Regions from separate parts of the Motilimonas sp. 1_MG-2023 genome, predicted to be linked through region 1. Evidence: predicted binding sites of a transcription regulator. Region 1 holds the regulator's gene; each other region holds the start of a gene.

Region 1 (4,217 bases):
GCCAACACAGGCATGACTGCAATCAACAAGAAAGCAGTGATCAACCACGTCCAAACAAATAGCGGTAACTTCATCATAGTCATGCCCGGCGCACGTAAGTTGACTATGGTAACAATGACATTAATGGCCCCCATAATTGAGCTAATCCCCATCAAATGAACCGCAAACACGAATAACGCGGTGCTATCAGGGCTGTATTTGGTCGATAATGGGGCATAAAAAGTCCAACCAAAATTGGGACCGCCACCTTCCATAAATAAGGTCATTAGCATTAAGCTAAAGGCAAAAGGTAAAATCCAAAAACTCCAGTTATTCATTCGTGGCAATGCCATGTCTGGCGCGCCTATCATCACCGGGATCATCCAGTTGGCTAAACCAACGAAAGCTGGCATTACCGCACCAAACACCATAATTAAACCGTGCACTGTGGTCATTTGATTAAAGAAATTTGGCTCAAGCAATTGCAATCCAGGTTGAAATAGCTCAGCACGGATCACCATCGCCATCGCACCGCCAGTCAAAAACATGGCAAAGCTAAACAGCAGATACAAGCTGCCAATGTCTTTATGGTTTGTGGTGTAAACCCAACGTGCTAAAAAACCCTTAGGCTTATGGTCGTGCCCTTCATGAATATGCTCGTCGGCATCTGAAACGAGCGGGTTAGAAGCGGATCCTGTACTCATGTTATAGGTCCTTCTGCTGCATCACCGCTTTTACTTGCGCGGGTTGGATCACGTCGCCGGTATTGTTTCCCCAAGCATTTCGCTCGTAGCCAATCACGGCAGCTAATTCTTTTAACGTTAATTGTTTACCAAACGCTTGCATCGCGGTGCCTGGCTTACCATGCACCACAATGTTGATGTGGCCTAACATGTCTTGGGTAGCAATTTGACTACCTTTAAGGGAGGGAAATACGCCAGCCAAACCTTCACCACTCGCTTGATGGCATGCGGCGCAATGCTTGTTATAAACTTGCTCACCTAGTTGCATCATTTCATCCATGTCCATACTCATGGCCAACATGGCTTGCTCTTCGGCTTTGGCTGCTACAGCTTTTTGTTCTTGCTCAGCTAACCAAACTTCAAACTCTTCAACGGGTTTCGCGATCACCACAATAGGCATAAACCCATGATCTTTTCCGCACAACTCAGCACATTGACCGCGATAAATGCCGGGCTCATTAATCCGAGTCCACGCTTCATTAATAAAGCCGGGATTAGCGTCTTTTTTCACGGCAAAGGCAGGCACCCACCAAGAATGAATCACATCTTCTGAAGTCACCAAAAAGCGCACCTTTTGGCCAACAGGCAAAACCAATGGATAGTCCACTTCAAGTAGGTAGTTTTCGCGCTTTTGTTTTTGGTTATGAATTTGATCTTGGCGGCTGGCCAGTAAACTATAGTATTCAACATCGTGGCCAAAATATTTATAGTGCCACTTCCACTGTGAGCCCGTCACTTGAATGGTTAAATCCGCATCACTGGGGTCTTCCATCGCAATTAAGGTTTTCGTGGCAGGGATCGCCATACCAATCAGGATCGCAAAAGGGATGGCGGTCCAAATAATTTCGACTTTGGTATTCTCATGAAATTGCGCCGCTTGCGCGCCTTTATCTTTACGGTGATTAAAGATAGCCCAAAACATTGCAGCAAAAACCACTAGGCCAATCACACAGCAGATAATAAAAATAGTCATGTGCAAGTCGTAAACTTGCTGACTGATATCGGTCACGCCTTCAGTTAAGTTAAACGGCATTGATTTGGCTAACAATGAGTTTGAAAAGCTCACTATTAAAACCAAGCAACAACATTTACAAACTGAGCGGATGAACAATAGAATTTTAAACATTGAACGATCTAGCTGGCTCACATGACCTCTCCTCTGTCACCGCCAACGGTCGAGGCCAACAAAGTTGGCCTCTTCCCCAAGTAGGTAAAGCTAAGCTCCCCGCTACGTTCACCTAAGACAAGTAAAGCAGCTTTTAACCATTTGTAAAATTTATGTTAATTTTTTGTGGTAAGAATTAAGCGCGTAGCAGTAAAATGAGAGTCGTCCAATGTTGGCAAGAAAAATTTATTGTAAAGGGGGCTAATCAGAAAAAAGCAAACAGGCGAAGAAGTAAAAAATGACCGCCTTGAATAAGGCGGCTTGAATTCGGGTTAACTAGGTAACAACAGGTTACATCCAATCTGCGTTGCGAATAACGCCAACTGCGATACCTTCAACATCGAAATGCTCACTGGCTAAATCAACCTTAATGGTATTGAACTCTTCATTTTCGGGGTGTAGCAGCACTTGTCGTCCATCACGCTGAAAACGTTTTACTGTTACTTCATCTTCAACCCGAGCCACGATCACTTGGCCGTTGTGCACATCTTTGGTTTTATGCACTGCAAGTAAATCACCGTCCATAATCCCAATGTCTTTCATACTCATACCACTAACGCGTAACAAGAAATCAGCACTGGGGTGAAATAAGTTCGGATCCACTTTGTAATTACACTCAACATGCTCTTGCGCCAATATGGGCTCACCTGCAGCAACTCGGCCAATAAGGGGTAGCCCTTCATCTTCATTGGCAGCAGGCTCTGCTTCTACCAAACGAATACCACGAGAGGTTCCAGGCATCATTTCAATCACGCCTTTTTTGGCCAAGGCCTTCAAATGCTCTTCAGCTGAGTTAGCACTTTTAAAGCCTAACTGTTTGGCTATTTCCGCTCGCGTTGGCGGCAGCCCAGTATCGGCAATGTTATCTTTAATTAATTCCAGAATTTCTGCTTGGCGCGGTGTTAATGGTTTCATGATTACAGCCTGTTTTTATATACAGTTAACTGTGAGTATATACAGTTAAATCAAAGCGGGCAAGCCTACCTTGTAATTCGGTGCTGAGCTCTTTTAGCGACTAACCATAAAACCTGGCTTTGTTACGGCGTTTAGGCGACCAAAAAATAGTTAAGGCAAATTTAAACACCTTTAGCTGTGGTACCAATTGAGCACTTAACAGTAAATAGTTAAATGCTGCACTTTTGTCTCCATGCTGCTTTAGAGCATCCCAAGCTGCATTAAAATAGACTTGGGCTAATGCTGACTTAGCTTGTTTTCTGACATCTTTGAGGCTCGACAACTTGCAACAAATCCCATAAAAACGCTTCTTAAGCATTAAATTGGCTTCAAGTTGTTGATGATTAGACTGCCCACTCGAAAAATACCGCTGGCCTTCACACCGCGCGAGATAAGACCGAGCCCGATGGAACCCAAGTTTTACTAAACAGCTAGCGTACAAAGCAAATTCACAATCATTAAGCTCATCTAACAAACGAGCTTCGCGCGCACAGTCAATCGTATCGCGACCATCATAAGCTGCTTGGTGCGCTAAGTTTCGAACATGGTTGACCTCTAACCACAGTTGTTTTTTAGCTAACGGATGCTGTAATGCGGAAGGGGCTAATTGTAACAATGCAGAGCAAGCATTTGTTAAATAATCTAGTTCAGGAGCCAGCTCCATTGGCTGTGCTAGCGCCATAAAACGTTCAAGTGCCACCCCTTGATTACGATTGAAGTAGTCACCACGCTCACCAAAACCTGTTACGTTCAGATACAACAAATCCAGTTTATGCGCTCTTAGGGCCGCCATTGCTATATCGAGTGAACCAGCAGCTAAACGATCATCATCATCTAATTGGTAAATGTACTGCCCTGATGCCAATTCACAGCCTTTTTGACGCACGCGATAAATACCAATACTGGTTTCATTGCGATGAACTTTCACCTGCGAGCCAAGGCGCTGTTGTAATGCCACCTCATTTACTGCGGGCTCTGAAGCATCATCAATAACTAGAATTTCACTTGGCGATGCGTAGCTACCAATAGCACTTTCGACAGCCTGAGGTAACAATTGGGGCCGATTATGAGTGGGGATAACAATGGTAAGCGAAGGTGGCATGACGAGACTCCGAAGCAATAAAGTACTCGTCAAGTGTAGTCAAAGCAGGCTGGCAATAGGTCAGACCTGGAGCTTTAAAAATGAATTAATGAAAAGCCATTGTTAAATCAACAACATACAATAATTAAAACAGTAAAATATCAGCCCATACATATACTGTAAGCGTTAACGCCACAAACACCGCTGCGGAGCCTAAGTCTTTAGCACGTCCCGCTAGCTCGTGCTTTTCTAAACCAACGCGGTCAACCACAGCTTCAACCGCTGAGTTTAACAA
Region 2 (4,217 bases), on a different contig from region 1:
GTTTTTCGGTCCCTGAAGCAAGGAAATTGTCGATGGAAATCATTCTCGGCGTTGTCATGTTCACAGTGATTGTTTTAGCCTTGGTATTTATTATCTTGTCTGCTAAATCAAAGCTAGTGGCCTCTGGCGACATTAAAATCTCAGTAAACGGTGATCCTGAAAAGGCGATCACTTGTGGCGCTGGCGGTAAGCTACTTGGCGCCCTCGCGAACTCTGGTATTTTTGTATCATCAGCCTGTGGTGGCGGTGGTTCATGTGGCCAGTGTCGTGTAAAAATCAAATCAGGTGGCGGTGACATTCTGCCGACTGAACTAGACCATATCTCTAAGGGTGAAGCCCGCGAAGGTGAACGTTTAGCTTGTCAGGTAAACGTTAAGCAAGATATGGATATTGAATTACCAGAAGAAATTTTTGGTGTTAAGCGTTGGGAATGTGAAGTTATCTCTAATGATAACAAAGCAACCTTTATTAAAGAGCTTAAACTACAAATTCCTGATGGCGAATCAGTTCCGTTCCGTGCGGGTGGTTATATCCAAATTGAAGCACCTGCTCACAATGTTAAATACGCTGACTTCGATATCGAAGAGCAGTATCGTGGTGACTGGGAACACTTTGGTTTCTTCAACCTTGAATCTAAGGTAGATGAAGAAACGATTCGTGCTTATTCAATGGCTAACTACCCAGAAGAATACGGTATTATTATGCTAAACGTGCGTATTGCTACGCCGCCGCCTAATAATATGAGCTTGCCATGCGGTAAGATGTCTTCGTACATCTTCAGTTTGAAAGCGGGTGACAAGGTAACTATTTCTGGTCCATTTGGTGAGTTCTTTGCTAAAGACACCAAAGCTGAAATGGTATTTGTTGGTGGTGGTGCTGGTATGGCACCAATGCGCTCTCATATCTTTGACCAGTTCCGTCGCTTGCATACTGACCGTAAAGTTAGCTTCTGGTACGGTGCGCGCTCGAAGCGTGAAATGTTCTACGTAGAAGATTTCGACTCGATTGCGGCTGAAAACGACAACTTTGAATGGCATGTGGCGTTAAGTGATCCACAGCCTGAAGATAATTGGGATGGCTACACTGGCTTTATCCATAATGTATTATTTGAAAACTACTTGCGCGATCATGAAGCGCCAGAAGATTGTGAATACTACATGTGTGGTCCACCAGTAATGAATGCTGCAGTTATCAACATGCTGAAAGAGTTAGGTGTTGAAGACGAGAACATCTTACTGGATGACTTTGGTGGTTAATCACTGATGCCTTTATCCATAACTAAATGGCTAGCCTTGATCGGGCTAGCCTTTTTTATTACTGCTTGCAGTAAAGATCAGGTTCAGTCAGCACCTATGGTGGTGATTGAGGGTGCGACCATGGGCACGTATTACCGTGTAAAGGTAGTGACGGATAAGATAACGGATCAAGCGGCCTTTCAGGCTGAAATCGATAAACGTTTAGAATTGGTCAATGATCAAATGTCGACTTATCGCCCCAATTCAGAGCTGTCTTTATTTAACCAGGCTGAGCAATCTCATCAAGTTTCTGCTGATACAATTGCAGTTGTACAAAAAGGAATTGAGTTGGCTCAGTTAACTCAAGGTGCGTTAGATATTACGGTCGGTCCTTTAGTTAATCTTTGGGGTTTTGGCCCAGACGCGAGGCCAACTCACTCTCCTTCGGCGGAGCAAATTGCTGAGCGAAAAGCCATTACAGGTATTGAGCACTTGAGTGTGTCTGGTTTAACCTTAAAAAAGGCTATTCCAGAGCTATATGTAGATTTATCCTCGATTGCTAAAGGCTTTGGTGTTGATCAAATTGCTGAATATATAGAGAGCCTTGGCGAGCAGCATTACCTGGTTGATATTGGTGGTGAGCTGCGCATGAAAGGCAGTAATGACAAACATCTGCCTTGGCGGATCGCAGTTGAAAAGCCTGTTACCAATGAGCGAGCGATCCAAGAGATTGTATTGCCTGGTGATAACGCTGTTGCGACTTCCGGTGATTACCGAAATTACTTCGAAGAAGACGGCGAGCGTTTTTCCCATATGATTAATCCTATCACTGGCATGCCAATCAAACATAAGCTGGTTTCAGTGACTGTGATTGATAAATCATCAATGGTTTCCGATGGCTTGGCCACGGCAATTATGGTGATGGGGCCTAAACTAGGTTATGATTTTGCTGTCCAACAAAAGTTACCTGTTTTTATGATCACCAAAACAGAAACAGGGTTTAGTGAGCAATATACGCAGCAATTTGCACCTTATTTGCTGCAGGAGGCAAAATGACGTACTTTCTTGCAACTTTCGTAGTATTTGTATTAGTGATCGCCGCGATGTCGGTGGGTTACATTTTTCAAAAGAAAGCCGTAAGTGGTAGTTGCGGTGGCTTAGGCAGTATCGGTATCGACAAGGAATGTGACTGTCCCGATCCTTGTGATAACCGCAAGAATAAGATGGCAAAAGAAAAAGCCAGACGTGAAATGTTGGAAAAAAACCGTATTATTTAGCTCGTAGTTAATAGATAAAAAAGACCTGAGAGGGTCTTTTTTATTAGCCAAAACTTGAGAACTGATTATTTATACATATACTGTATGAATAATCAGTTTTTTTGGATTGGTATGATGCAAAGAAAAATTATTCATGTCGATATGGATTGTTTTTATGCCGCAGTAGAAATGCGTGATAATCCAGCGTTGAAAACTCTCCCTATCGCTATTGGTGGTGCTGCTTCACGACGCGGTGTGCTGTCTACGTGTAATTATGTTGCGCGTAAATACGGGGTGCGCAGTGCAATGCCAACTCATAAGGCACTGCAACTCTGTCCTGAGCTGGTGTTATTACCTGGGCGAATGGATGCATACAAAGCCGCCTCGATGCATATTCAGCAAATTTTTCATCGTTATACTGACATCATTGAACCGCTGTCACTCGACGAGGCTTATTTAGACGTCAGTGAATCGCTATTGTTTTCAGGCTCTGCCACTTACATTGCTCAAGATATTCGCCGCGCCATTGCAGAAGAAACGGGACTCACCGCATCGGCAGGTGTCGCGCCATGTAAATTTATCGCCAAAGTGGCATCCGACGAAAATAAACCTAATGGCTTATGTGTGATCACACCTGCCGAAGTAGATAGCTTTGTCGCCAGTATGCCATTAGAAAAAATCCCTGGTGTAGGTAAGGTCACTTTAGAAAAGTTACACCAACTTGGACTTCATACCTGTAAAGATGTGCAAGGCTATACCAAAGAATCCCTTTTAACCCAATTTGGAAAGTTTGGCCGTGTATTACTTGATCGCTGTCATGGCATCGATAATCGTGAAGTTGTGGTTGATCGCGCGAGAAAATCTGTCGGCGTAGAGCGGACGCTAAGTCATAATATAAAGCAATTGGGTGAGTGCGAAGCCGTGTTAAGTGACTTATATAAAGAATTACTACGCCGTGTTGCACGCGTGGGAGCTCATGATAAAATTCGTTCACTTGCGGTTAAAATGAAATTTGCCGATTTTCAATTACGCTCTGCCGAGCAACGAGTGCAATATTTACACCCAAGTTGTTATCAGCCTTTGTTGCATCAACTGCTGGAAAAAAGTCAGGGTCGTGGCATTAGGCTGTTGGGGTTATCAGCACAGTTGCAACAAGATGAGATGATAGATGCCGCGGCTAAGCAGCTAAAACTGATTTAGTGATTTATTCATCCCAGTCCATCTCTATCACTTCAATATCATATTGCTCTGCTGAATTTGCTTTTTTCGATGGCTCGCTTGGTGTTTTGGCTGATGTTTGAGAGGTTGATTTTTGCTTTACAGGGCTGTTGTTTGAGCTTTCACCAGCGATTGCGGCTTTAGTCTCTTGCCACGTTTTATCCGATGAGGACTTTAGTTTTTGCCAATAGCTACTGTTGGTATCAGTCGTTTCTGACCAAGCTTCGCTACTGTCAGTTTTGACCTCTTGCCATGTTTCACTGGTTTCTTTACTGGTCACTTCCCAAGCGTCAGCTGATGTTTCTTTTGTAGCATCCCAAACATCTCCACTCGTTTCTTTTGTTGCTTGCCAAGCATCAGAGCCAGCTTTTTTAGTACTTTCCCATGCTTCACTCCATGAGTTTGACTGAACGCTAGCGCTCATTGGTAAAGCCAATAGCGAATAAAGTAAAGGTAAGCCAAATCGAGTTAATTTCATCGTATCCTCCCTAATAGCAGGTACACATTC
Region 3 (4,217 bases), on a different contig from region 1:
TGTCATGGCAGGTCATAGTAAATGGGCCAACATCAAACATCGCAAAGCGGCGCAAGACGCTAAACGCGGTAAAATTTTCACCAAACTTATTCGCGAATTAACCGTTGCCTCACGCGAGGGAGGCTCGGATGCAGACGCTAACCCACGACTGCGTGCAGCGATTGATAAAGCATTATCTAATAATATGACCCGCGACACGGTTGAGCGAGCGGTAAAACGTGGTGCTGGTGAGCTAGATGGTCAAGAGTTAGAAACCATTATCTATGAAGGTTATGGCCCAGGTGGCACGGCGGTGATGGTGGAAACTATGACCGATAACCGTAACCGTACTGTTGCCAGTGTGCGCCATGCTTTTAGCAAAGCGGGCGGTAATTTAGGCACAGATGGCTCGGTTGCGTACTTGTTTGAGAAAAAAGGCGTGATTGCCTATGACGCAGAAGTAGATGAAGACACCTTGATGGAAGCGGCCCTTGAAGGCGGCGCAGAAGATGTGCTTGCCCATGATGATGGTAGCTTAGAGGTGTTTACTACGCCGGAAGAATTCGGGGTTGTAAAGGACGCTCTTGATCAAGCGGGTTTTACCGCTGAAAATGCTGAAGTGACCATGGTGCCTTCGACCAAAGCGGAATTAGACGCCGATACGGCGGCTAAGTTTTTGCGCTTGATTGATATCTTAGAAGACGATGATGATGTACAAGAGGTATATCACAACGGTGATATTTCTGATGAAGTGGCGGCGACCTTGTAGTCCGCATTTTATCAATATAAATGATAAAGCTAAGACTGTTGAGCTGGTTTTTATTGAGTCATAACAAGCTGAATATCTCGAAGACGTTCTAGATACATCCTTGATGAAGCTTCGAACTATTCAGCTTACTATTGCCAATTAAATCGTTTAATTATTGGTTAATCGTTGGTAAGGAGCTAAGGCTCCTTTTTTGTTGGTATAGCACAACATGATACAGGCACATAAATGGCAATAATTTTGGGCATTGATCCCGGCTCGCGCACCACAGGTTTTGGCTTGGTAAAGTTTATTCGTGGCAAGTTTGAATACGTTGCCAGTGGCTGTATTCGCACCCAAGGCGATGAGTTAGCACCGCGTTTACACACGATTTACAACGGTATCAGTGAAATAATCTTGCAATATCAACCCGATGAGTTTGCCATTGAGCAGGTGTTTATGGCGAAAAATGCTGACTCGGCGTTAAAGCTCGGCCAAGCGCGTGGCGTGGCAATTGTGGCGGCAACCAATCAACAGCTAACGGTGGCAGAATATTCGGCGCGGCAAATTAAGCAAGCTGTGGTGGGCACGGGCGGCGCGAAAAAAGAGCAAGTGCAGCATATGGTCCAACACATATTAAAATTAGACGGTGTACCACAAGCGGATGCGGCCGATGCGCTGGCGGTGGCTATGTGCCATGGGGCGACGCAATCTAGCCTTATTGCAATGGCGGGGCAAGTGCGAAAAACCGTACGTGGGCGGATGCGTTAAAACAAACTTTACATGATGGCGATAGGTTTAAATCAAACTGAGAATAAATATAACTGGATATTCATCCAGTTGTTTTCTATCCTAGCTTATTTTATTCAACCCAACAGGACTGAGCGCAGTGATCGGAAGACTTAGAGGCATTTTACTTGAGAAACAAGCCCCAGAAATTTTAATTGAGGTGTCAGGTGTCGGTTATGAAGTGCAGCTGCCGATGAGTTCGTTTTATCATTTACCAGAGCCGGGCCATGAAGCGGTGGTTTATACCCATTTTGTGGTGCGTGAAGATGCACAGTTACTGTACGGTTTTACCGATAAACTTGAACGCGCCATGTTTCGTGAATTAATTAAAGTTAATGGTGTCGGGCCAAAATTGGCACTGGCGATTTTATCAGGGATGACGGCGAATCAGTTTGTGCAGTGCATTGAAGATAATAATGTCACCGGACTCGTTAAGCTACCGGGTGTAGGTAAGAAAACCGCCGAACGTTTATTAGTTGAAATGAAAGACAGGCTTAAAGGGTGGGTTGGTGCGGATCTGTTTAACCCTGCGCTGCCAAGAGATGAAGAAAGCGTTGCCGTGACCGCGGCCACTGATGAAAAAGGTGAAGCCATCGGCGCATTAATCTCACTCGGTTATAAACCTGCCGTGGCAGAAAAAATGGTTAAGCAAGTTTATAGCGAAGGGGCGAGCTGTGAGAGCTTGATCCGCGACGCTCTGAGGACAATGGCGTAACATAACAAGCGTCCAGTTTGTTAACTCAAGTCGTCATGACAAAAGGTAATGGCAAAATAAATGATAGAAGCGGATAGACTGATCAGCAGCAGTGCGAGTTTACAAGAAGAGGTGGTTGACCGTGCCATCCGACCTAAGTTACTGCAAGATTATACCGGTCAAGAGCAAGTTAAAAGCCAAATGGAAATCTTCATTGAGGCGGCGCGTCGTCGCAGTGAAGCCCTTGATCACCTGCTGATTTTTGGTCCGCCGGGGTTAGGTAAAACTACTTTAGCGAATATTGTTGCCAATGAGCTTGAGGTAAACATTAAAACCACCTCTGGCCCGGTGCTGGAAAAAGCCGGGGATTTAGCGGCACTGCTAACTAACCTTGAACCCAATGATGTGCTGTTTATTGATGAAATCCACCGTTTGAGTCCGGTGGTGGAAGAGATCCTCTATCCCGCGATGGAAGATTATCAGCTTGATATTATGATAGGTGAGGGCCCTGCGGCGCGCTCAATTAAGCTCGACTTACCACCTTTTACTCTTATTGGCGCAACGACAAGAGCGGGTTCGTTAACCTCTCCTCTACGGGACCGTTTTGGCATAGTGCAGCGCCTAGAATTTTATGATGTGCCGTCCTTAACAAAGATTGTTAAACGCAGCGCCCATTATTTAGCGTTGGATATGGATGGTGATGCCTGTATTGAAGTGGCAAGGCGCTCACGTGGTACGCCACGAATTGCTAACCGATTGCTGCGTCGCGTACGCGATTACGCAGAGGTAAAACACGAAGGGAAAGTAAATCAATTTGCGGCTAAGGCTGCGTTAGATATGCTGGAAGTGGATAACCAAGGTTTTGATTTAATGGATCGCAAATTATTGGATGCCATTATCGATAAGTTTATGGGGGGGCCTGTTGGTTTAGACAACCTTGCAGCTGCCATTGGTGAAGAGCGTGAGACCATTGAAGATGTGCTGGAGCCTTATTTGATTCAGCAAGGTTTTTTACAACGCACTCCACGTGGACGAATTGCCACAGACCGTGCCTATTTGCATTTAGGTTACCAGAAAGATTAAACTTTTTACTTAGCTGTAATCTAAAGAGGCTAATCTTAAAATTCATTTGTTGCAGAAAAGACGAATGTTTTATTTTTTTCGATTTTAAAGGGTATTCGCTTAAGATACTGATTGTAGTTGGAAGATGAATCTTTTTTTATTTGCGGTCAGGTGAAATTAATTTTAGGCTGTATCACGTATCCTAGTGAGAAAAGCTCAGCTATAGTAGCGCCGAAATTAGCCAAGCCGAGGTGTGGTTTGGCAAGATAGAACTAATCATAAATTAATTTGAATTTAATCGCTGGTTGATGGCGATTTTTCAGCAGGAGTAATAGTCAGTGCACGCAGATATGTCGTTTATCGGGTTGATTTCTCAAGCCAGCTTTTTAGTTAAAGCGGTCATGCTTATTTTACTTGGTATGTCACTGGCGTCTTGGACGATCATTTTTCAGCGTAATAAAGCACTTAAGCTAGCTAATAAAAGTGTTGACCGGTTTGAAGACAGATTTTGGTCAGGTATCGATCTCTCTAAACTTTATCAAGAAAGTTCAGCACGACGTGAAAGTTTGCAAGGCAGCGAAAAATTGTTTCACGCTGGTTTTAAAGAATACATTCGTTTGCATAAATCGGTAGGTCGCACACCAGAAACCTTAATGGAAGGCACCTATCGCACGATGCGCGTGACCTTATCACGTGAAATTGATGATCTAGAATCATCATTACCTACGTTAGCAACCATAGGTTCAATCAGTCCATATATTGGTTTATTTGGTACGGTTTGGGGGATTATGACTGCCTTCATCGCCTTAGGCGAAGTGCAACAGGCTACGCTAAGCATGGTTGCTCCCGGTATTGCTGAAGCTTTGATTGCAACCGCAATGGGGTTGTTTGCTGCTATTCCTGCAGTTATTGCTTATAACCGTTTTTCTCACCAAGTAGGTCGCCTTG
Region 4 (4,217 bases), on a different contig from region 1:
CCAACCGCAAAGCTTTTGATGATGATTTAGAAGCTTATGCGACCCAGTTAGATGCTGAAGTTGGCTTATTTATCATCGATGTGAATGGCTTAAAACAGGTAAATGATAATAAAGGTCACCAAGTCGGAGATCAGTTACTGATTAAAGTGGCCGAATTACTGCGATATTGTGCAGCTGGGATAACAGACAAGTGCTACCGTTTGGGTGGAGACGAATACGCGATTATTCTGACGAATGAACAATTAGAGAAAAACCAGTTACTGTATAAACGGTTGTTAGAAGAGCAACCTCGTGTTGATTTTGCTTTTGATGTGCTTGGTGGTTTTGATCAGTTTAGTTGCAGTATCGGTTACGCATCGACAGAAAATACCGCATTTTCAATGCTATACAATGTAGCGGATCAAAATATGTATAGTGTTAAGCAAGATCATTACCGCCATGTACGACAACGTTAGACTAAGGTTTAACAGGCTTAACTTGGCCATAGACTTGAGTAATTCTAAGCAGCAGTGTAAATTGCTGCTTCTAAATTTTTAAACTATAAGCACAAAATAATATTAGGGGAGTTTTTATGCGCATTATTCTTTTAGGCGCGCCAGGGGCAGGCAAGGGTACACAAGCTCAATTCATAATGGAAAAGTACAATGTGCCACAAATCTCTACTGGTGACATGTTACGCGCAGCCATTAAGGCCGGTACCGAATTAGGCTTAAAAGCAAAAGAAGTAATGGATGCTGGCCAACTCGTATCAGATGACTTAATCATCGGCCTGGTTAAAGAGCGTGTTGCACAAGAAGATTGCAAAGCGGGTTTCTTACTTGATGGTTTCCCACGTACGATCCCACAAGCCAATGCAATGAAAGAAAATGGCATTGACGTTGATTACACTCTTGAATTTGACGTGCCTGATGAAGAGATTGTTAAACGCATGAGTGGCCGTCGTGTTCACCCTGGCTCAGGTCGTGTTTACCATCTTGTTTATAACCCACCAAAAGTGGAAGGTAAAGATGACGTAACAGGTGAAGACCTTGCGATCCGTCCTGATGATGTGGAAGAAACAGTACGTAAGCGCTTAGCTATTTACCACGAACAAACTAAGCCACTGGTAGACTTTTACACTAAAGATGCAGCAGCGGGTTTAAGCAAGTATTACAAATTAGACGGTACACAAAGTGTTGATGCCGTTAGCCAAGAGCTGGCAAATATCCTTGGTTAATTATTTATAATACCTAATAAAAAACCTCCCTAGTGGAGGTTTTTTTATGCCTATAGAAATGTATGGGGGAATTAGACTACTTAGGTCTCTAATGTAATCTAGTTGTTTGCTGCGCTTGAGCAATATCGTTTCCATCCAGAAAAATAGCCGAGCCCATGCCTATGCGAGCAGCCGCTTTTAACTTTGACAAGCTTGCACTTTCTAAGCCGTCAATACTGCAAACTACTAAACGCGTGTGTGTAGATTGCAATGCTAACTCTAAGCACCGTACCTTACTAAGTTGCTGATGTGATTTGATGCATAATATTTTTTGGCAGTCCAAACCTAAGCTAGCCAACAGCGGTAAATTTAATTTAGCTGGGGGATCAATAAAGACAAGCCAACCCGGCTGCTGACCATAGTGTATTAATTTATTGAGCAGAGAGTCATGGCGTGCACGCTGATAGATAGGCTGCTCGGAAAAGGCTCTTTTCTCATCCAATTTATTGATCATACTGGAAAAATCGATTGTCATTGACTTAAGATTTGGCTGAGATAATGAATGAGATATGAGCTGCATAGTTCGCCTCTTGTTTAAATATACATGCTGTATGTGTATACAGTATATCGAGATAAATTGTTGGTCAAGTCAGCTGTGCAAAAAAAACACAAAAAATGTGATCTAATTGAATGGTTCGGATCTTTGCACTTTTGTGAGAGGGTAAATAGCTATGTTTTATTGCTCGTCATCATCGGAACTGCATTCATCTGTGTGCCTTATTGGCCAGTTATTTGTTGATCTAAGACACGATAAATATTAGGAAAAGACACGATAAATGTGGAATTTGGTCGGAAAATCGAAAATTATCTAAAACCAACTTGGGACGGTAATCCCAAGTTTTCACCAATTAATTAGCTTTCTCTTTGGCGATCCTTTGGGCAATTTTTTGTCTAGTTGCTCTTGCTACTAATTCCCGCCGAATCTTTAGCACATTGTTTATGGCTTCAAGGTAAAGACACTGATAACTTTTTACGGCAGTTTTCATATAGCAAACATGAAATAGCGACATGCAACAAAGTGAAAGTACTCCGGCTATGATCAATGAAGAGTTGAGTTCGATAGGCTCCGAAATAGCAGTGAAAATGCAAACGACAGATATAGCTAAGGACGCAAGTGATAGTAATCTGAACTTATCAAACGTCAGCTTTAACCAGGTAAATCGTTTTAGTCGGGATTCTTGTTCAAGTAAGCGTTTCAGTGTTGACTCAGTCATATCTTGAATAGTATGGCCATCGTTGTAATAGTTTACAATGTCCCGTCCTGCTACTTGATTTACTTCACGATTAAATACCTGTTCCACAGATTATTCCTTATTTCTTGTTGATAATATCTCTACCAGATACTTGCCCAACTGAAGAATTGAAATTTTGATTTACAGAGTTCTGCTCTGATTGTTCATGGTTTTCGTGCTGCAAACCATGTTGTTCAATGATCTTACTTTTACCTCTTTCTAGACTTTCTCTAAGGTCTCCTGTTGCGTTTTCCTGCATAGAATTATTAGCAGTAAGCTTTAGCAGCCCTATTGCCTTATCAATGCTCGTCCACCGTTCACTAGAATCTGAAATATGGCATACATGATTGTAAACCTTTGAAAAAGTATCAATTGCCACTTTTACGATTGGTTGTTGGTACATTTTATGACTTTTTTTCAACTGCATAGTGATATCACTAACGAGCTGGGGATTGATCTCTTCAGTAGTTAAATCAGAACCCTGCGACATCGTGCGCTGAGATTTACCAGTGAGAAGCCAGTTGAGATCAACCCCAAATGTATCGTGAAGTCTAATTAGAGCCTCTGCACCAGGTAACTGCTTTCCAGAAACATAGTTCTGCAATGAACGGTATGGAATTTTTGTGTGTATTGATGCCTCCTTGAGGGATAATTTTTGGTCATCAATAACGTCTCTTAAACGCTCACTTACTAAGCTCATAAGACCTCTTTGGGTGTTTGTGTGAAAAATATTGCGCCATTCGCGCATAAAAAGGTATTGACAGAACCTTATAAGGTTTTTATATTGCACATTATTAGGTGCTTATCATCTTAATAATTCATATATCAAACACATAATGAGGTGTATCACAATGAACGTCAATACATTGCAACCAAGTCGTGAGCTATATAACCAAGTTCGAGCGGCTTTCATTCTCAAAGGGTCATCGCTGTCATCATGGTGCGGCAGTAATGACATCAAGCAGCAAAATGCTATGTCATGTTTAGTTGGTACTTGGAATGGACCTAAAGGCAAAGCACTACGCGAAAAACTAATCATGGCATCTGGCATATCTGAACTCCCTGAATTGAAGCAAGCAGTTTAATCATAGTGATTTAATTGAAACAGAAAAGCGCAATTAATAACTGTATTTGGAATGTGCTTAATCACAATTTCAGAGGGATTTCCAATGACTAGAACTAGTCTACAAAAACACCAAGCGGTTTCTATTCCTCATGCTATTGAGCTGTGTTTAGAAGTGGCTAGAAAAAAGAAAAACTTCAGCGTTGATCGCGTGGCCGATGGGATGGGCCTTGCTAATAAATGGATCATTTACAAATGGATGGAGTCAGGTCGCTTGCCAGCTTTAATGATTCGCCCTTTAGAGCAGACTTGCGGTGCTGATTTTGTCACCCGCTATCTCGGCCATGCAGCTCACAAACTACTCATTGATATACCTACGGGCCGAAGTGTTAAACCTGTTGATATTAATGTATTGCACGCTTCATTTTCACAGGGCATCACACTACTGCTGTCATTCTATGAGGGAGTAGCAAACCAAGCGGAGACAATCGCAGCGTTAAATCAATTAATGGAGGGCGTTGCTTGGCATCACAAGAACGTAGAGCAACATAGCCAACCACAACTTGATTTATGTGGAGACGACAATGAATAACGAATATTTAAGCTTAGCAATTCAGAAGCTTCTTGAAGGGCTGACGTTAAACGAAGCCAAGCATTTACTTAATCA

The links. Region 1 encodes LexA, which represses DNA repair genes until DNA is damaged. Its sites were predicted from a motif close to TACTGTATNNNNATACAGTA; they were not measured.
Region 2: dinB (DNA polymerase IV) is a predicted target of LexA. The motif match lies at 2,591-2,610, and genes of this name have one in related genera.
Region 3: ruvA (Holliday junction branch migration protein RuvA) is a predicted target of LexA. The motif match lies at 1,547-1,566, and genes of this name have one in related genera.
Region 4: Q4519_RS08845 (SulA-like leucine-rich domain-containing protein) is a predicted target of LexA. The motif match lies at 1,801-1,820, and genes of this name have one in related genera.

The regions. Positions count from the first base shown of each region.
Region 1 covers NZ_JAUOPX010000005.1:12,477-16,693, reverse strand. The annotation lists gene ctaD (cytochrome c oxidase subunit I) at 1-683, opposite strand, end outside; gene coxB (cytochrome c oxidase subunit II) at 685-1,755, opposite strand; gene lexA (transcriptional repressor LexA) at 2,179-2,802, opposite strand; gene Q4519_RS03650 (glycosyltransferase family A protein) at 2,903-3,943, opposite strand; gene Q4519_RS03645 (diacylglycerol kinase) at 4,068-4,217, opposite strand, start outside.
Region 2 covers NZ_JAUOPX010000021.1:42,866-47,082, forward strand. The annotation lists gene nqrF (NADH:ubiquinone reductase (Na(+)-transporting) subunit F) at 33-1,256, shown strand; gene Q4519_RS12330 (FAD:protein FMN transferase) at 1,263-2,291, shown strand; gene nqrM ((Na+)-NQR maturation NqrM) at 2,288-2,512, shown strand; gene dinB (DNA polymerase IV) at 2,627-3,691, shown strand; gene Q4519_RS12345 (hypothetical protein) at 3,696-4,187, opposite strand.
Region 3 covers NZ_JAUOPX010000045.1:4,921-9,137, reverse strand. The annotation lists gene Q4519_RS18085 (YebC/PmpR family DNA-binding transcriptional regulator) at 5-748, shown strand; gene ruvC (crossover junction endodeoxyribonuclease RuvC) at 974-1,495, shown strand; gene ruvA (Holliday junction branch migration protein RuvA) at 1,614-2,228, shown strand; gene ruvB (Holliday junction branch migration DNA helicase RuvB) at 2,289-3,290, shown strand; gene tolQ (protein TolQ) at 3,608-4,217, shown strand, end outside.
Region 4 covers NZ_JAUOPX010000013.1:7,023-11,239, reverse strand. The annotation lists gene Q4519_RS08855 (diguanylate cyclase) at 1-455, shown strand, start outside; gene adk (adenylate kinase) at 572-1,216, shown strand; gene Q4519_RS08845 (SulA-like leucine-rich domain-containing protein) at 1,305-1,775, opposite strand; gene Q4519_RS08840 (hypothetical protein) at 2,104-2,556, opposite strand; gene Q4519_RS08835 (helix-turn-helix transcriptional regulator) at 2,567-3,187, opposite strand; gene Q4519_RS08830 (hypothetical protein) at 3,339-3,572, shown strand; gene Q4519_RS08825 (hypothetical protein) at 3,657-4,142, shown strand; gene Q4519_RS08820 (hypothetical protein) at 4,135-4,217, shown strand, end outside.